Regions from separate parts of the Alteromonas sp. G5_S2_22_S1 genome, predicted to be linked through region 3. Evidence: predicted binding sites of a transcription regulator. Region 3 holds the regulator's gene; each other region holds the start of a gene.
What was found. The regulator LexA, encoded in region 3, represses DNA repair genes until DNA is damaged. The targets are predictions, from matches to a motif close to TACTGTATNNNNATACAGTA.
Positions count from the first base shown of each region.

Region 1: a site for LexA is predicted at 3,048-3,067, ahead of dinB (DNA polymerase IV). Genes of this name have one in related genera too.
Region 2: a site for LexA is predicted at 3,223-3,242, ahead of ACTRWF_RS06020 (recombinase RecA). Genes of this name have one in related genera too.

Region 1 is NZ_JBQKUJ010000012.1:84,381-89,960, reverse strand. Features, by position in the region: gene nqrE (NADH:ubiquinone reductase (Na(+)-transporting) subunit E) at 1-249, shown strand, start outside; gene nqrF (NADH:ubiquinone reductase (Na(+)-transporting) subunit F) at 270-1,502, shown strand; gene ACTRWF_RS13605 (FAD:protein FMN transferase) at 1,620-2,645, shown strand; gene nqrM ((Na+)-NQR maturation NqrM) at 2,655-2,888, shown strand; gene dinB (DNA polymerase IV) at 3,100-4,173, shown strand; gene ACTRWF_RS13590 (DUF1653 domain-containing protein) at 4,256-4,504, shown strand; gene ACTRWF_RS13585 (MBL fold metallo-hydrolase) at 4,568-5,458, shown strand; gene ACTRWF_RS13580 (VF530 family protein) at 5,508-5,580, opposite strand, start outside.
Region 2 is NZ_JBQKUJ010000004.1:4,788-10,367, forward strand. Features, by position in the region: gene ACTRWF_RS06010 (error-prone DNA polymerase) at 1-1,019, opposite strand, end outside; gene ACTRWF_RS06015 (Y-family DNA polymerase) at 1,048-2,559, opposite strand; gene ACTRWF_RS06020 (recombinase RecA) at 2,505-3,209, opposite strand; gene ACTRWF_RS06025 (hypothetical protein) at 3,459-3,971, opposite strand; gene ACTRWF_RS06030 (DUF885 domain-containing protein) at 3,974-5,580, opposite strand, start outside.
Region 3 is NZ_JBQKUJ010000007.1:95,775-101,354, reverse strand. Features, by position in the region: gene plsB (glycerol-3-phosphate 1-O-acyltransferase PlsB) at 1-1,235, opposite strand, end outside; gene lexA (transcriptional repressor LexA) at 1,544-2,170, shown strand; gene coxB (cytochrome c oxidase subunit II) at 2,754-3,917, shown strand; gene ctaD (cytochrome c oxidase subunit I) at 3,927-5,540, shown strand.

The DNA.
Region 1 (5,580 bases), on a different contig from region 3:
ACCGTTAACTGTGCAATCTTCGGTGGTGTAGCGTTTGCAGTACAGCGTGAATATAACCTGACCGAAAGCGTTGTTTACGGCGTAGGAAGTGGTATTGGCTGGGCAATTGCAATTGTGTTGCTTGCGGCAGTACGTGAAAAGCTTAAATATGCTGATATGCCAGATGGTGTTCGCGGTCTTGGTTCTGTATTCATGATCGCGGGTCTAATGGCACTAGGCTTCCAGTCATTCACTGGTATTCAGCTGTAAGAAAGCTCGGGAGCATATAAATGAATAATGTAGAAATATATCTAGGCGTCGGCATGTTCATTGCCATCGTTCTAGCGCTGGTATTTATTATCATGTTTGCCAAGTCTAAATTGGTACCAAGTGGTGATGTCACTATCACTATTAATGGTGACCCAGACAAAGCAATCAAAACTGCACCGGGTGGCAAGCTACTTGGTGCTCTAGCTGATGCAGGATACTTCGTATCTTCTGCGTGTGGTGGCGGTGGTTCATGTGGCCAGTGTCGTGTAGATGTACACTCAGGTGGTGGTGAAATCCTTCCAACTGAACTAGACCACATCACTAAAGGTGAAGCGCGTGAAGGTTGCCGTCTTTCATGTCAGGTTGCGATTAAGCAAGACATGGAAATCGAGCTAGAAGAGTCGGTATTTGGTGTTAAGAAGTGGGATTGTGAAGTTATCTCTAACGATAACAAAGCTACCTTCATCAAAGAGCTTAAGCTTAAAATTCCTAACGGCGAAAGCGTACCTTTCCGTGCAGGTGGTTACATTCAGATTGAAGCGCCAGCTCACCATGTTAAGTACAAAGAGTTCGATATTCCTGAAGAATATCGCGGTGACTGGGAGCGCTTTGGCTTCTTTGACATTGAGTCTAAAGTAGACGAAGAAACCATTCGTGCGTACTCAATGGCGAACTACCCAGAAGAAGAAGGCATTATTATGTTGAACGTGCGTATCGCTACGCCGCCACCTAATAACCTAAGCCTTCCTGCTGGTAAAATGTCATCGTACATTTGGAGCCTGAAAGAAGGTGACAAAGCGACTATCTCTGGTCCATTCGGTGAGTTCTTCGCGAAAGAAACTGAAAACGAAATGGTGTTCGTAGGTGGTGGTGCGGGTATGGCCCCAATGCGTTCACACATTTTCGATCAGCTTCGTCGCCTTAAGTCTAAGCGTAAGATGAGCTTCTGGTACGGTGCACGTTCACTTCGTGAAATGTTCTATACCGAAGACTTCGACGAGCTAGCAGCAGAAAACGATAACTTTGAGTGGCACGTAGCACTTTCAGATCCTCAGCCAGAGGACAACTGGGAAGGTTACACAGGGTTCATTCACCAAGTACTTCTTGAGAACTACTTGAAAGATCACCCTGCACCAGAAGACTGTGAGTTCTACATGTGTGGACCACCTATGATGAACGCGGCCGTAATCAACATGCTTAAAGAGCTAGGTGTTGAGGACGAAAACATCATGCTAGATGACTTCGGTGGCTAAGCTAATCGCTTAAAAAGTTAAGCATAATAAAAGGGGCGCAAGCCCCTTTTTTGTTGAAGCAAAACGCTTAATGCACATTGTTAGTGAAAAATGTGCAAATTAGCTAAGGACAACATCGTGATTCGTTTCGCAATTCGAATTTTTCTCGCTTTTTTTGCAATAGGCATATTAGTACTTGCAAGCTGTAGTGATGAAAAAGCGCCTGTAGTACATCTTCAGGGCCAAACAATGGGTACAACCTACAACGTTAAATACCTTGTAGGTAAGGAGCCGGTAGAAGGGTTACAGGCTGAAATAGACGTACGTCTTGTTGAAGTAAACAAGATGATGTCAACGTATGACCCTACATCAGAACTTTCAAGGTTCAATCAGTATCGCTATACCGATAACTTTGCCGTATCGCCAGACACTTTGACCGTGGTTAATGAAGCGTTGCGTTTAGCTAGCTTAAGCGGAGGTGTGCTTGATGTAACGGTGGGCCCTTTGGTGAACTTGTGGGGGTTTGGCCCAACAAAACGCCCCGAGAAAGTACCAAGCCAAGGGGAGATCGACGAAATTAGAGACTATGTGGGTTATCAGAAACTGTCGACCACGCCAACCGGTCTCAAAAAAAGCCACCCCATGCTCTACGTCGATTTATCGACCATAGCCAAAGGTTTTGGTGTAGATGAAGTGGCAGAGATCCTTGAAAAGCACGGTATTGAAAACTACCTTGTAGAAATAGGCGGTGAAATGCGCGTGAAAGGTGAACGTGGCGACGGCAGCGAGTGGCTTATCGCTATTGAAAAGCCGGTTACTACTGAACGCGCAGTTCAAAAAGTTGTCTCAATAGGTGAAAACGCGGTTGCTACGTCGGGCGACTATCGTAACTATTACGAAGAAGACGGGGTTCGTTATTCGCACCTAATAGACCCAACTACCGGTAAACCTATTTCGCATAATTTGGTATCGGTAACCGTTGTCCACCCTTCATCTATGACATCAGACGGTCTAGCTACCGCGTTCAATGTTATGGGGTGGGAGCAAGCGATAGCGATCGCCGAGCAAGAACAGCTTGCCGTATTCCTCATTCGTCGCACCGATGACGGATTTGAGGAGTATGCGTCGCCAGAATTTGATAAACTGGTCACAGTTCATAATTAGGGGGTAGCGATGTCTACATTTATTCTCGCTTTCGGTTTCTTTCTTACTATGGTTTTGGCCATGGCCGTTGGCTACCTAGTTCAGAAAAAATCTATTTCTGGAAGTTGCGGTGGCTTAGGTGCACTAGGTATTGAGAAAGCCTGTGATTGCCCAGAACCGTGTGATCGTAAAAAGTCACGCATGGAAAAAGAAGAAGCCCGCCAGAAAAAGCTAAACGAGTGGAAGCAGAACCAAATTTTGTAATGCTTCGCCTTTCGTTGGCTTAAAATCTAAAAGCGCTGTTAGATGCTAATCGACAGCGCTATTTTTGTTTTTTTAACACAGCCGTGAACTATGCGTGCGAGCCATCAATTCTATTTAGAATCCATAACGAACTAGTGTAATTCAACGTTATTAGTAATATACTGTCTTTTTGTACAGTTTTACGTTTAAAGCTAAAGAATGAAGGCGGACAATGCGAAAAATTATCCACGTCGACATGGATTGTTTTTACGCCGCAGTTGAAATGCGCGACAACCCAGCTTTGCGCGATATTCCCATTGCGATTGGCGGCAGTGCCGACCGTCGAGGGGTTATTTCTACCTGTAATTATCCCGCCCGTAAATATGGGGTGCGTTCAGCGATGGCCACCGCGTATGCTGTAAAACTATGCCCTAATCTTACTTTAGTGAAAGGGCGCATGGACGTATACGCCGCTGAATCACAAAAAATACGTAAAATCTTTGCAGACTATACTGACCTTATCGAGCCCTTATCATTAGATGAAGCCTACCTAGATGTCACCAATAGCGAGTTTTGTGGGGGCAGCGCTACGTTAATTGCCGAAGAGATACGCGCGCGTATTCAAAGCGAGTTAGGTCTTACTGCTTCCGCGGGCGTGGCCCCCTGCAAGTTTGTGGCAAAAGTGGCCAGTGACGAAAACAAACCCGACGGCATCTGCGTGATAACTCCCGACAAACTCGATGCGTTTGTACGCGACATGCCGCTAAAGAAAATTCCGGGCGTTGGCAAAGTTACCATGCAAAAGCTGCAGCGCATGGGGCTTAATACCTGCAATGACGTTCGTCAGTATCCTTTCGAGCGTATTCAAAAAGAACTGGGCAAATTTGGTAGTGTGCTGTGGGAGCGGGCTCATGGCATCGATGAGCGTGAGTTGTCAGTATCTCGAGAGCGCAAGTCTATAGGGGTAGAGCGCACGCTAAGTGATGATATACATACACTTGATGAATGTATCGACTTCTTGCCCCACTTGTTTGAAAAGCTTCAAGAGCGAATGGATAATCACAAAAAGCGAACGGGTAAACCGGTACGCATTCGCACGCAGGGCGTGAAGCTTAAGTTCAATGACTTTCAGCTAACCACGGTCGAGCATCGCTGTGCAACCCTTGATGAAGCGTATTTTCGTACACTCATGCAGGAAGCCTTTGAACGAGCAACAGGGCGGGGTATTCGACTTGTGGGCGTTCACATAGGCCTCGCCGCCGACCAATCAACACAACAGCTGGTTTTGCCTTTTGAAAGTACTTAGCAGCGCGCTATTGTTAACCTTTAATGTAAAGCGAAGGCTAACTGACCTTTAATATTTGACTCAATTTTTCGAGAAGGACGTTATGAACGCTAAACAACTTAAAACCCCCGGTCGCTATAAGCACTACAAAGGGAACTTATATGATGTATATGAAATTGCTACCCATTCAGAAGATGAAAGTAAGCTTGTGGTTTATCGTCCGTGCTACGGCGAAAAAGCGCTGTGGGTGCGTCCACTGGAAATGTTTTTCGAAACGGTGGAAAAAGGCGGGCAAACGCTTCCTCGTTTTGAATACGTAGGCGAGATCCCTGATGATGAAAAAATGATCTAATTGTGAAATTGGGTCATAGTGTAAGAGGTCTTATTTAAACAGGCTTCTAACAAGGAAATAATAATGAAAACTGTACCTCGTTTTAAAACCCATATTTTGGCTGCGCTTATTGCCGCGAGCCCATTGGCACTTTCACCGTTTAACACTGCCATTGCGCAAGATAGATTTGCCGATGTCGAAGTTAAAGCAACAGCGATTAAAGGCTCTGTGCACATGCTTACGGGTGCAGGGGGCAATATTGGCGTTTCGGCCGGGGAAGATGGGGTGCTAATCATCGATGACCAATTTGCGCCACTGGCTGAGAAGATAGCGGCGCAACTAGGGCAGCTTGGCAGCGATAAACCAAAGTACGTGATCAATACCCATTACCACGGCGATCACACGGGTTCTAATGCGTTTTTCCATAGCCATAAAGGGGCGACTATTCTAGCCCATGAAAACGTTCGCGTGCGTTTAGCCGATGATGAAAAAGTAAAACCAGAAGCGCTCCCCACCATTACTTATGAAGATGGCATTAAAATTTATTTTAATGGTGAAACCCTTCATGTGATGCACTTAGCAGTAGGGCATACAGATGGTGACAGTGTAGTGTGGTTCGAGCAACCTAATGTAATGCACACTGGAGACCTATTCTTCAATGGACGCTTTCCTTATATTGATCAAGGAGCAGGTGGAAACGTAGAAGGTTATATGGATTCAGTTAAACAACTGCTAGCCAAAATTGACGATGACACCGTCATTATTCCTGGTCACGGTGATATCAGCAACAAGCAGGAATACACTGCGTTTTTAAGCATGATCAGCGAGACGTTTAACTACGTCAAAGCGCTTAAACAAGACGGAAAGACTCTCGATGAAGTCAAAACCATGGGCCTAGAAGATAAATGGTCTGATTGGAGTTGGAACTTTATCAATGAAGAAAAGTGGATAGCTACGCTCTATAAAGACGCCTAAGCGCTACTGCGTAAAAAAATGGGGTCAGTGTAAAACGCTGCCCTGTTAGCTATTTATCACTAAACGTTTGAATGTAAAGTTGCTCTACTTTATCCCTTGCCCACTGTGTTTTTCTTAAAAAT
Region 2 (5,580 bases), on a different contig from region 3:
ACCACCGAATTAGCGGCTGAGCCTCGGCCTTGGTATAAAATGCGCTGCTGTTTGGCAAATTGAACAATGTCGTAAATCGTTAAAAAGAAGTACTCATACTCTTGCTCAGCAATCAGCCTGAGTTCTTTTTCTATTGTTTGCCTTATCTCTGACGTAATGCCTTCAGGGAAGCGAATCTTAATGCCTTCTTCCACGCGCTCTCTTAAATATGAGGTGGGTGTATAGCCTTCAGGCACAAGTTCAGCAGGGTATTGGTAGCGCAACTCTTCTAAAGAGAAGGTAAATTGTTGGGCAAGGCTATGGGTATTAGCCAGCCACTTTTCAGGATAAAGCTTTTTGATTTTATGGGTTGTACGCAAACTACGCTCTGCATTGCTTAGCGCTTCTCTTCCTATCTCGTGTACGCTGGTGTGCACTTTGGTGGCGTGCAAAATATGCTGTAACGGTAGTCTATCTGCATGATGCATTAATGCACCAGTACAGGCGATGACAGGAAAAGCGTAGGTAGACTGTAAGTGATTATAATGCGCAAACCTATGATGGTCACGCCCGTCTAGCAGGCGTTGCGCGCCGATAAAGGCGTCTATATTGGGGTGTTTCTGTAGCCACTGTGCCCAATACTTATCCTCATTCACCTCACCGCTAGGCAGCCAGATGAATTTACAGTGGCGAATGGTGCGTATGTCCCACTCGGCAAGCTGATACTCCCCTTTTTCAGAGCGTCTTCTGGCGTTAGTGATAATACGGCACAGTTCGCTGTAGGCCGCTTTGTTTGGGCACAGCAATACAAAAGATAATGTCTTATCAAATATGAAATAGCTGCCTACGATAAGCTTAATGGGCAACCCTTGGTGTGTAATTTCATCGAAAGCGCGTACCACTCCTGCCACTGAGCATTCATCGGTTATTGCTATAGCCTCATAACCAAGAAAAGAGGCCGTGGTTACTAGTTCTGCTGGGGAAGAGGCGCCGCAGAGAAAGCTATAATGGCTTTGGCAAAAGAGTTCACTGTACTTCATGGTATTGCCTTATCTTAAGCGCTTAGGGCTAACAAAAAATACCTTGTACCCACCAGTGACTTTGCGCATCTTTAAACACTAAAAGCCTTACACTTTGAGGCGTTTGCGCTATAAAGTAGTCACGGTTTGTAGGGGGATCTCGCCACCACTCGCTATGCAGGCGTACCGGTCCGAAGCATATCTGTGATGGTTGAATAAGCGGTTTAGGCGCTTCAAAGGTGAAGGTTGGGGTGATATCACTGCTGTAGGAATAGCCACTGCCGTTTGGTTCTGACACCGTCATATATTCAAACTGGTGGCTATTGGTAGCGCAAGGCTGAAAAGTACTGTGATCGCCTAACTTAGCGTTTAGGCGACCAATTAGTTGCTTTTGTGCCACATCGTTAAATCTATCGCTAAAAAAGTCGCCATTGTTGCTATCTATTTCTTCAAACTGTTGGCACCGAACGCCAATGGCGGTGGCCGGTTCCGGTAACTCAAGGTTCTCTGTTTTAAGTGTGAATAAAGGTAGCCAGCTTTTAACGGATGCCTGAGGAAGCGCAGAGCGGATATTAATATCCAAAACGGGTGCTTCTCTAAAATGAATATGCACACTTATACTGGATGTGTATAAGTTTCTTGCGCGTAAATAGTGCGATAAGTGCTCGAACTGCTGGGTCACAAAAGGGGTTAGGTGTTGTGTATTTTCTATATCAAAAGGTAACAGCGTAAAATTATCGAAGTGCTCTAGCGGCCTAAACAGCGTAACCCGAGGAAAGATCTCCCCCCTAAGTGCGGTAAGGTACACAATCGTATTATTGTCAAAGCGCTTGCCTAGCTCTTGAACTGGCATTGCCAGTAACTCATGTACACGAGTAATACCTACTCTGGTCAGTGATTCTATAACTTTTGACGCAAGCGCCGTGGTAGAAAGAGGGCAAGCACCAAGCGCCTGTTTAATTTCTTGTTGCGCATGTAAGTAGGTATTGTGTTTGTGAAGCACAAGTACTTTGGCGGCTTCTATTGTCCATGCACTAGCGAAATGGTAACGAACATTGGCCTCAAATAACGCCTGAGTTAATGTTTTCCAGAGTGCCTCATGACCGCCATAATAGTGACTGAGATTATCTAACCTTATAGCCAAACCATCAGGAGCGTCTAGCACAATATCAGACGCCAACGGATAAAGCCTATGCGCCAGCTGAGTTAGCATATGTTTTTCATTTTCTTCATTGAAAGGCAAAATGTGTACATAAGGGCACAGCGCAGCCGCTTGAGCTAACCCATGACCTATTTCAATACCTTCTTTTTTCGCAACCTCGTTACATTGAATTATTTTGCTCGCTTTACTGCTATACACAGCTACTGGTGTACTTAAAGGCAGCGATGAGTCTGCGCTGCTATCAAGTTGCCCAGGCACTTTGCTATTCAACGTTTTATTGTTAGTTGCTTGATTGTGGCCATCAAGAGTGAGTTGATAGCAGTGAATATAGGCCCACAGCATGGTTAACTCACAGAGTGGAGCGCCTGATCGGAAAGCGTATTGTGTGCCATCGCCCATTTGATCGCTCGATTGTCAGGTGTCCACTGATGGTATATAACAATGTTATCTTTAGGCCAACCATGGCGCTGCTTGCGTATGCTTATTGATAAGGTGTGCGGCTCCCCTAACAAAGCGAGATCTAAAGCAATCGGTAAAGCACTAGCGTTGGTATTTTGCTGTGATATACGCTGTTGCTGTGGCGTATAAAGTAAGCACAATGCATCGTTATGTGTTGCGGCTACTTGTAAACGTCGCGCTGCTTTTTGACCTACGGCATTGCTCCATAACACTACACAATGACAGGCGGAGCTTTTTAAACATTGCTCTGCCGCCCATAATGACTCTTGCTGTGAGCTTGCCTTTACTACAAGCACTTGCTGCGCGTTTAACCCTAAATTTTCTAACCAAGGTGACTGTAACAGCCCTGGTGGGTTAATAAACACGACAAGTTTATGCGTACGGTGCCTACAGATAACCTCTTTGAATAACGAAAGTTCACCGACCCCCGTTAATGAAGCTATACGTACAAGGCCAGTAGACGCAACGCCTCCGTTAAGCGCTTTATCGAGATGCGGAAAGCCTAGTGAAAACTTTGCTTCACTTTGCTTTTTTTCTCTGGCCCGCCAGATATGCGGGTGGTTGTTAAGCACAGATAGCGGTTTGTTCATGACACTCAAAATAAACTGTATTTTTATACAGTATTATAGTGCAGCAAAAAGCCTTTTCAAGCCAAAAGGCTTTCGCCCCATTGTTTTGAATGCTAACTCACTGATTAGTTTGAAAAGGTAGAAGATTAAACTTTGAAAAATGGGAGGAAGAGTGGCTAAGGGTGCTAACCTTTGCAATGCATGAAAGATCAACACCCTAGCACATAGGTAATGCAGTAATAATGTAAATTAAACCGCGGAGTTTTAGCGCTACCCTTCAGCTGTCGGCGTTTTCGTTGGTTTTGCTGTAGTGCCATTTACCGTTGCTGTAACCATTTGGCAAAAGGCAATAAAACCATCCGCGGTATTCTTTGACCATACCATGCGTACATTTCCTGGCAGCGCCTTTACCACCTCGCGTATGTCTTCAAGGCTAACATCTTCGTTAAGCAACGCCTTATTCAGCGACTCTTCTAGTGACATACCCTTCTCACAGCACGCCATAATAATGGTCGAGAAGTTTTGCATTAGCGGGTGTAGCGCTTGGTACTGAACCTGATCGATAAGACGACTTTTATAGGCACTTTCAATACGTGATGTTAGGTTCTTTTCTAATGCATCTGTAACAAGAACCAAGTTGCGATAAACATAAGTCACCTTACTATTCGTTTGCTTATTCGAGTGGCGCAACAGCGCCAACTCTTTCTGTAAGTTCTGCGCTCGCAGCACAAAGTAAATTAAAAACAGGATGAGTAATCCAATAACACCAAATGCAACGATCATGTTTATTTAGCCTTTTGTTCTTCTATAAACGCATCGATATGTTGTTCTAAAATGAATAGTGGAACCGAGCCATTTTCTAAAACAGCGCGGTGGAATTTGCGAACGTCGAAACGTTCTCCTAATTCACTTTCTGCTTTTTCTCGTAGCGCTTTAATTTTGATTTCGCCAATTTTGTAAGACAGCGCTTGCGCGGGCCATGAAATATAGCGGTCAATTTCCGTATTCACGTTATGCTCAGAAAGGGCAGTATTTTCCATCATATAATTTACGGCTTGCTGGCGGCTCCAGCCCATAGTGTGCATGCCAGTATCAACAACTAAGCGGCATGCGCGCCACATTTCATAGCTTAAGCGGCCAAAGTTGTCGTAAGGCGTTTCATAAATACCGGCCTCAATACCCAAAAACTCAGAGTACAGGCCCCAGCCTTCACCAAACGCTGAAATATAAGTATTACGACGTACCATTGGTAAGTCTTCAAGTTCTGCTGCCAGTGATATCTGAAGGTGATGACCCGGCACGGCCTCATGTAATGTTAGCGCAGGTAGTGCATATAAAGGGCGCTTATCAAGGGCATAGGTATTTACCCAGTAATAGCCTGGTTGATCATCGCGGCTAGGGTGGATGTAACGGCCCGTGGTGTACTTAGGCGCAATGGCGTCAGGCACAGGAGCAACGCCGTAGGGCGTTCGCGGTAGATATTCAAATAATGAAGGCAGCTTAGCGTCCATTTTCTTGGCAATAAACGACGCTTCTTTTAATAAGTCTTCTGCGCTGGTGGCGTAAAACTGAGGGTCTTTGCGCAAAAAAGTGATGAAGTCGTTAATCGTACCATCAAAGTCAAGTTCATCTACAATTTGTTGCATTTGCGCGCGGATGCGTTTGACTTCTGACAGCCCCAGGTCGTGGATTTCTTGGGGCGTCATATCAGTAGTCGTATAATGCTTTGCGCGATTGGCGTAATACGCTACGCCATCAGGCCAGTTATTGGCAGCAATATCTTCACGAGCATTAGGAATATATTCATTCACCATAAAGTCGTAAAACGCCTGATATGCGGGAAGGACACTCGTGTTTATCGCTGCTTTGCCTTGTTCAATTAATGCTGACTTTTGTTCGGCAGTAAAGTACTCAGGAAAGCGGGTAAACGGAGAATAAAAACCACTGTCTTCGGCATTTTCTACAATGTATGACGCCACCGAATTTTCAAACCCTTCAAGCACCACTTTAGGCTGCGTATAGCCCTCTTTTAATGCCTGCTTCATATATGTTATCTGCTGATCAAAGTAGTCATGTAAAGCATTTAAGCGGCTAATGTAAGCTTGATAATCTTCCACGCGCTTAAATGTGGACACGTTCGGTAAAGATGCCATGGCACCGTGAAAACCGTATTCAGAGTTAATGGGCACTAAATGAGAGCGATAGGTGTATTCATCTACATAGTTAGCCAACCGGTATTGTTGCATCAGTAGTGCAATATACCCGTCGGTAGAAATGTCTTCTTTTTTGTACTGACTTAGTGCTTTTTGAAATGCACGCCATTGTTCGTTTTTGGCTTTTAATGCTTCAGGTGAAATATCAGGTAAAGCATGTGCTAGTGTGTTATCGCCTT
Region 3 (5,580 bases):
ATGGCTTGAATGGTTATGGCTAACATGCCGGTTTTCGGCGGAATAAGACGACCTGTGCGGCTACGACCGCCTTCAGGGTAGTATTTCACCGAGTAGCCTTTGTTGAAAAGTAGCTCTAAATACTCTCTGAAAACCGCAGTATACAGCTTGTTGCCTGCAAAGCTGCGACGCAGGAAAAACGCACCGCCACGGCGGAACATTTTACCTACGGGCCAAAAGTTAAGATTAATACCCGCTGCGATATGGGGCGTTACCATGCCTTCGTGATAAATCACGTAAGTGAGCAGTAGGTAATCCATATGGCTGCGGTGACACGGCACATAAATAATTTCATGTCCGTTTGCAGCAAGTTCGCGAATTCGTTCGGCGTGCCCTACGCTTATGCCGTTATAGATTTTGTTCCAGATACGCGTAAGCAGCCTGTCGCCAAACCGGATAAGGCCCTCGCGATAGTCTGCAGCAATCTCGGTAATGTATGACTGGGCGCGCGCTTTTGCTTTGTCGTGAGATACTTTTTTGCTTCTAGATTCCTCGGCAATGGCGCGGCGTACGGCATCAGACCCCAATACGCTATTATTGAGCTCTTGACGCTCTAATAGCGTAGGGCCCGTCATACTTTGGCGCTTTCTCTGAAAATGCGTACTGGCAACCCGAACGAGCTTATGAGCGATACTCTGATCGCTACCGTGTTGGTTAGACATGGCGCGCGCCGAAACGGCCTTAGAGTAATTGATAAAGTTGTCACGGCCTAAAAACAGCACGATGAATAACTTGCGCAACCAGCTGGGTGCAGCCTTATCAGCAATAAGGTCGCTCAGTCCCGGGTTACCGCGGCCTGGTGCTCTGCCCCATGTCACATAAACCGGCACAACTTGTAAATCGAGATTCTCATGGTCTCTGTGCAGGTGGAAAAGGTCTGTAAAGACTTCTTCAATTCCCGTGTCTTTTGCCGACGAGCGGAAAAGCGGTTGTGTTTTTCGCAAAAACAACGTCGATGAATACTCTCTCCCTGCCAACGTTAAGGTCTTAGTTGGGCTGGGTAAGTCTAGAGCTTGGGTCGACATTCTCAATGAAAGTTGGTCTGTCACTGAGTTGGTGGGAAGTAGATAAACGATAGGTTTGCTTTTATCTATTCCTAATTCGGTTTCAACGTTAACTGGAATACTATGGGCTTTAACCAGTAACTTTACAGGATAATGAAATACCGACAAAAGGGCTTTTCGCATCCACGACATGAACTATGTAATCCTATGAAATAAAAACAAGGGGAGTGTAACACAATCGCGTCACAATCTCGCGATAAGCCAATATCATTGCTTTACTTGCTGTAATGACTCCATGTATTTGAACAAGTTCAAAAACAAAAAGGTATTTAAGATAGTGGCGCGCTTATCAAGCGGCTGCGATTTATGCTTCTGCTAGCTCGATAAGAGCAAGGTATACGCTCTTCATCAACTACAATAAGCAAAAGACGCGCTAAGTGCTTGTTATTTGGTTTTAGGTGTATATACTTACAGGAACTGTATGAACAGACAGGTCTTTTATGCGCCCACTCACAGCTCGACAAACTGAAGTTTTAGAACTTATTAAAACAACCATGCAAGAAACGGGAATGCCGCCTACGCGTGCTGAAATTGCCCGTCAGCTTGGTTTCCGTTCTGCCAACGCCGCGGAAGAACACTTGAAAGCCTTGGCGCGTAAAGGCGTGATTGAAATTTTGCCGGGTACGTCGCGAGGTATAAAGCTCAATATTCCTCTGGACAATGAAGCTGAAGAGGAAGAAGGCCTGCCTTTAATTGGGCGTGTAGCTGCTGGAGAGCCTATTTTAGCTCAAGAGCACGTTGAGTCTCATTACAAGGTAGACCCAGCCCTATTCCAACCTCAAGCAGACTTTTTACTTCGTGTAAACGGTATGAGTATGAAAGACATTGGCATTTTAGACGGTGATCTGCTAGCTGTGCATCGCACGACTGATGTACATAATGGACAAGTGGTGGTAGCTCGAGTTGATGAAGATGTTACTGTGAAGCGTCTAGAAAAACGCGGTCGCGAGGTATTACTTCATGCTGAAAATGAAGAGTTTTCACCGATAAAAGTTGACCTTGCAAATGAGCCCTTCGCAATCGAAGGTATTGCAGTAGGCGTTATACGAAACGCTGATTGGATGTAAGGTTTTAGCTTCTTTGATCAAAAGCGGTGCATTAGCCGCTTTTTTTGTGCCTTTTACTCCCCGTTTTTGTTCTGCTTTAGGCAAATTAGGTTTGAATATCCTATTCCTACTAGAAATCCTTGAATCCACTATTGTGCGGTAGATTTCTCTTTATTTCGTCCATGAATACCTCCCGCGACAGCTATTACAAAATATAAGCACTGTTTAAAACTGTCGTTCAAGGTGGATTAACTTGTCTATTTAATAGCAAGTTAAAGTAACATCGACGTTGTCTCCACGTTCAAAATGGGCGTTTGATTTACTGCGCGTTTGCACATTCTAAAGCTTACTTCCTGCACACCTCATCTTATGCTGACTTTTAACCAAATGATTAAATATTAACCACTTCGTTAAATTTTTAATAGAAAAGACTAGACGGCACGACATTATTGCGCAATTCTTATACAGAGATTAACAAAATAATAACAATGACTCTAAATTTGTTTTACAAGTTGAGGTTATGGGTCAATCGTTCGCAATTCATTTGGTAGGGTTAGCGCAAAACAAGATAGCGCCTTTAGCCGTACCATTCCGGAGGTGCTGAGTGAAACAACTAACGACCGTATTGGCAAGGTGGTGCGCAAGCCTACCATTTTTGCTTTTCTCTTCATTGATTTTCGCGCAAGAAGCAAGTGAAGAAATCTCTTCACTTAATTTACGACGCGGTGCTACCGACATTAGTGGTCAGGTTTACGACCTTCATATGTTGATGTTCTTCATTTGTGTTGGCATTGCGGTGGTCGTGTTTGGCGTGATGTTCGCGTCTATGTATCTACATAGAAAGTCTCGTGGCGCTAAGCCCGCTAACTTTCATGAAAATGTAAAAGTAGAAATCGCGTGGACCGTTATCCCTTTCCTTATTCTCGTTTTTATGGCGGTACCGGCTGCAAATACGCTAATCGCGATGGAAGATACCACTGAACCCGATATGACAGTGTTGGTCACAGGGTCGCAATGGAAGTGGCATTATAAATATATGGACAGTGACGTGGAGTTCTACTCGCTGCTTGCCACACAAAGAGAGCAGATTGAAAACAAGTTTCAGAAAACCGATAACTACTTACTTGAGGTTGACCGTCCACTAGTGATACCTACGGGCAAAAAAATACGATTCCTTATTACCTCTGACGACGTTATTCATTCGTGGTGGGTTCCAGATTTTGCCGTTAAGAAAGATGCCAACCCTGGATTTATTAACGAGTCATGGGCCAATGTAAATGAGCCCGGCATTTATCGCGGACAGTGTGCTGAATTGTGCGGAAAAGATCACGGTTATATGCCCGTTGTGGTTATTGCCAAAGAGCCCGCTGAGTTTGATAAGTGGATGAGTGAACAAGAGGCAATGGTTCGTCAGGCAAAAGAAGAAGAGCAGCGTCTCCTTTCTATGAATATGTCGATGGACGAGTTAATGCAAGAAGGTGAGCGTGTTTATAACGCGACTTGCGCAGCATGTCACATGCCAAACGGTGAAGGTCTCCCTGGCGTGTTTCCAGCACTCAAAGGCAGCAAAATGGCCAAAGAAGATCAGCAAGGCCATATCGACATTGTGCTTCACGGTAAGTCAGGCACGGCCATGCAAGCCTTTGGCAAAATGTTAAGTCTTAAAGAAATAGCAGCTGTTGTTACCTACGAGCGAAATGCGTGGGGTAACAACACCGGTGACATGGTTCAGGCTAAAGATGTCAACGCTGTTGCGAACGGAAACTAGGAGCAGATCATGAGCAAAGCAACTGAAGTTATTTCGCCAGATACCTCTGCGCAACACGATGATCATGAGCATCACGACCATATTCCAAAGGGGGTTACCCGTTGGTTGTTTACCACTAACCACAAGGACATAGGCACACTCTATCTATGGTTCGCCTTTATCATGTTCTTAGTGGGCGGTGCGATGGCAATGGTTATCCGGGCTGAACTGTTTCAGCCTGGCTTACAAATTGTTGAACCAAATTTCTTTAACCAAATGACCACAGTGCATGGGCTTATCATGGTTTTTGGCGCGGTAATGCCTGCTTTTACCGGGCTTGCTAACTGGTTAATCCCCATGATGATAGGTGCGCCAGATATGGCATTGCCTCGCATGAATAACTGGAGTTTCTGGATCCTGCCCGGCGCGTTTCTCATACTGTTGAGCTCGCTGTTCATGGAAGGCGGTGGCCCAGCATTTGGCTGGACGTTCTATGCGCCACTTTCCACAACATATAGCGGCGATTCTACAGCGCTGTTTGTGTTTTCGGTTCACATAATGGGCATTTCATCCATTATGGGGGCGATTAACGTTATTGTGACGATTTTCAATATGCGTGCCCCTGGCATGACCTGGATGAAAATGCCGCTATTTGTGTGGACATGGCTAATCACTGCATTCCTTCTTATTGCCGTTATGCCAGTGCTAGCAGGCGCGGTAACCATGGTATTGACCGATAAATTCTTTGGAACAAGCTTCTTTGATGCAGCAGGTGGCGGTGACCCCGTCATGTTCCAGCACATTTTTTGGTTCTTCGGTCACCCTGAAGTGTACATAATGATATTGCCGGCCTTTGGTATTATCTCGCAAATTGTTCCTACTTTTTCCCGTAAAAAGCTATTTGGTTATGCTTCTATGGTTTATGCAACCGCGTCCATTGCGCTGTTGTCATTTGTCGTTTGGGCTCACCACATGTTTACCACGGGCATGCCGGTTTATATGGAAATGTTTTTCATGTTTGCCACCATGCTTATTTCGGTGCCAACTGGCGTAAAAGTGTTTAACTGGGTGGCCACTATGTGGCGTGGCTCGCTAAGTTTTGAAATGCCGATGATGTTTGCGATTGCCTTTATCGTGCTTTTCACCATAGGCGGGTTATCGGGACTTATGCTTGCGATAACGCCAGTTGACTTCCAATACCACGATACCTACTTCGTAGTGGCTCACTTTCACTATGTACTTGTGACAGGGGCTGTCTTTTCCATCATGGCAGCCGTTTACTATTGGCTACCTAAATGGACCGGCAAAATGTACGACACTGCGTTGGCAAAATGGCATTTCTGGTGTTCCCTCGTGTCGGTGAATGTTTTGTTTTTTCCTATGCACTTTGTAGGTTTGGCGGGCATGCCACGTCGTATTCCAGATTATGCTTTACAGTTCGCCGATTTTAACAAGTGGATAAGCTTGGGCGGCTTCGCATTTGGTTTATCTCAACTTATCTTCCTCGCATTGCTTATTAAGGCTTGCAAAAAGCAGGGAGAAGGCGTGTCAGCGCAGGTATGGGACGGCGCTGAAGGTCTTGAGTGGGAAATTCCATCACCTGCTCCTTACCACACGTTCGAAACCCCACCTGTTGTTAAATAAGCGCTTAGGTTGGGCGTGTTATACGTGAGGCATGGCCTGT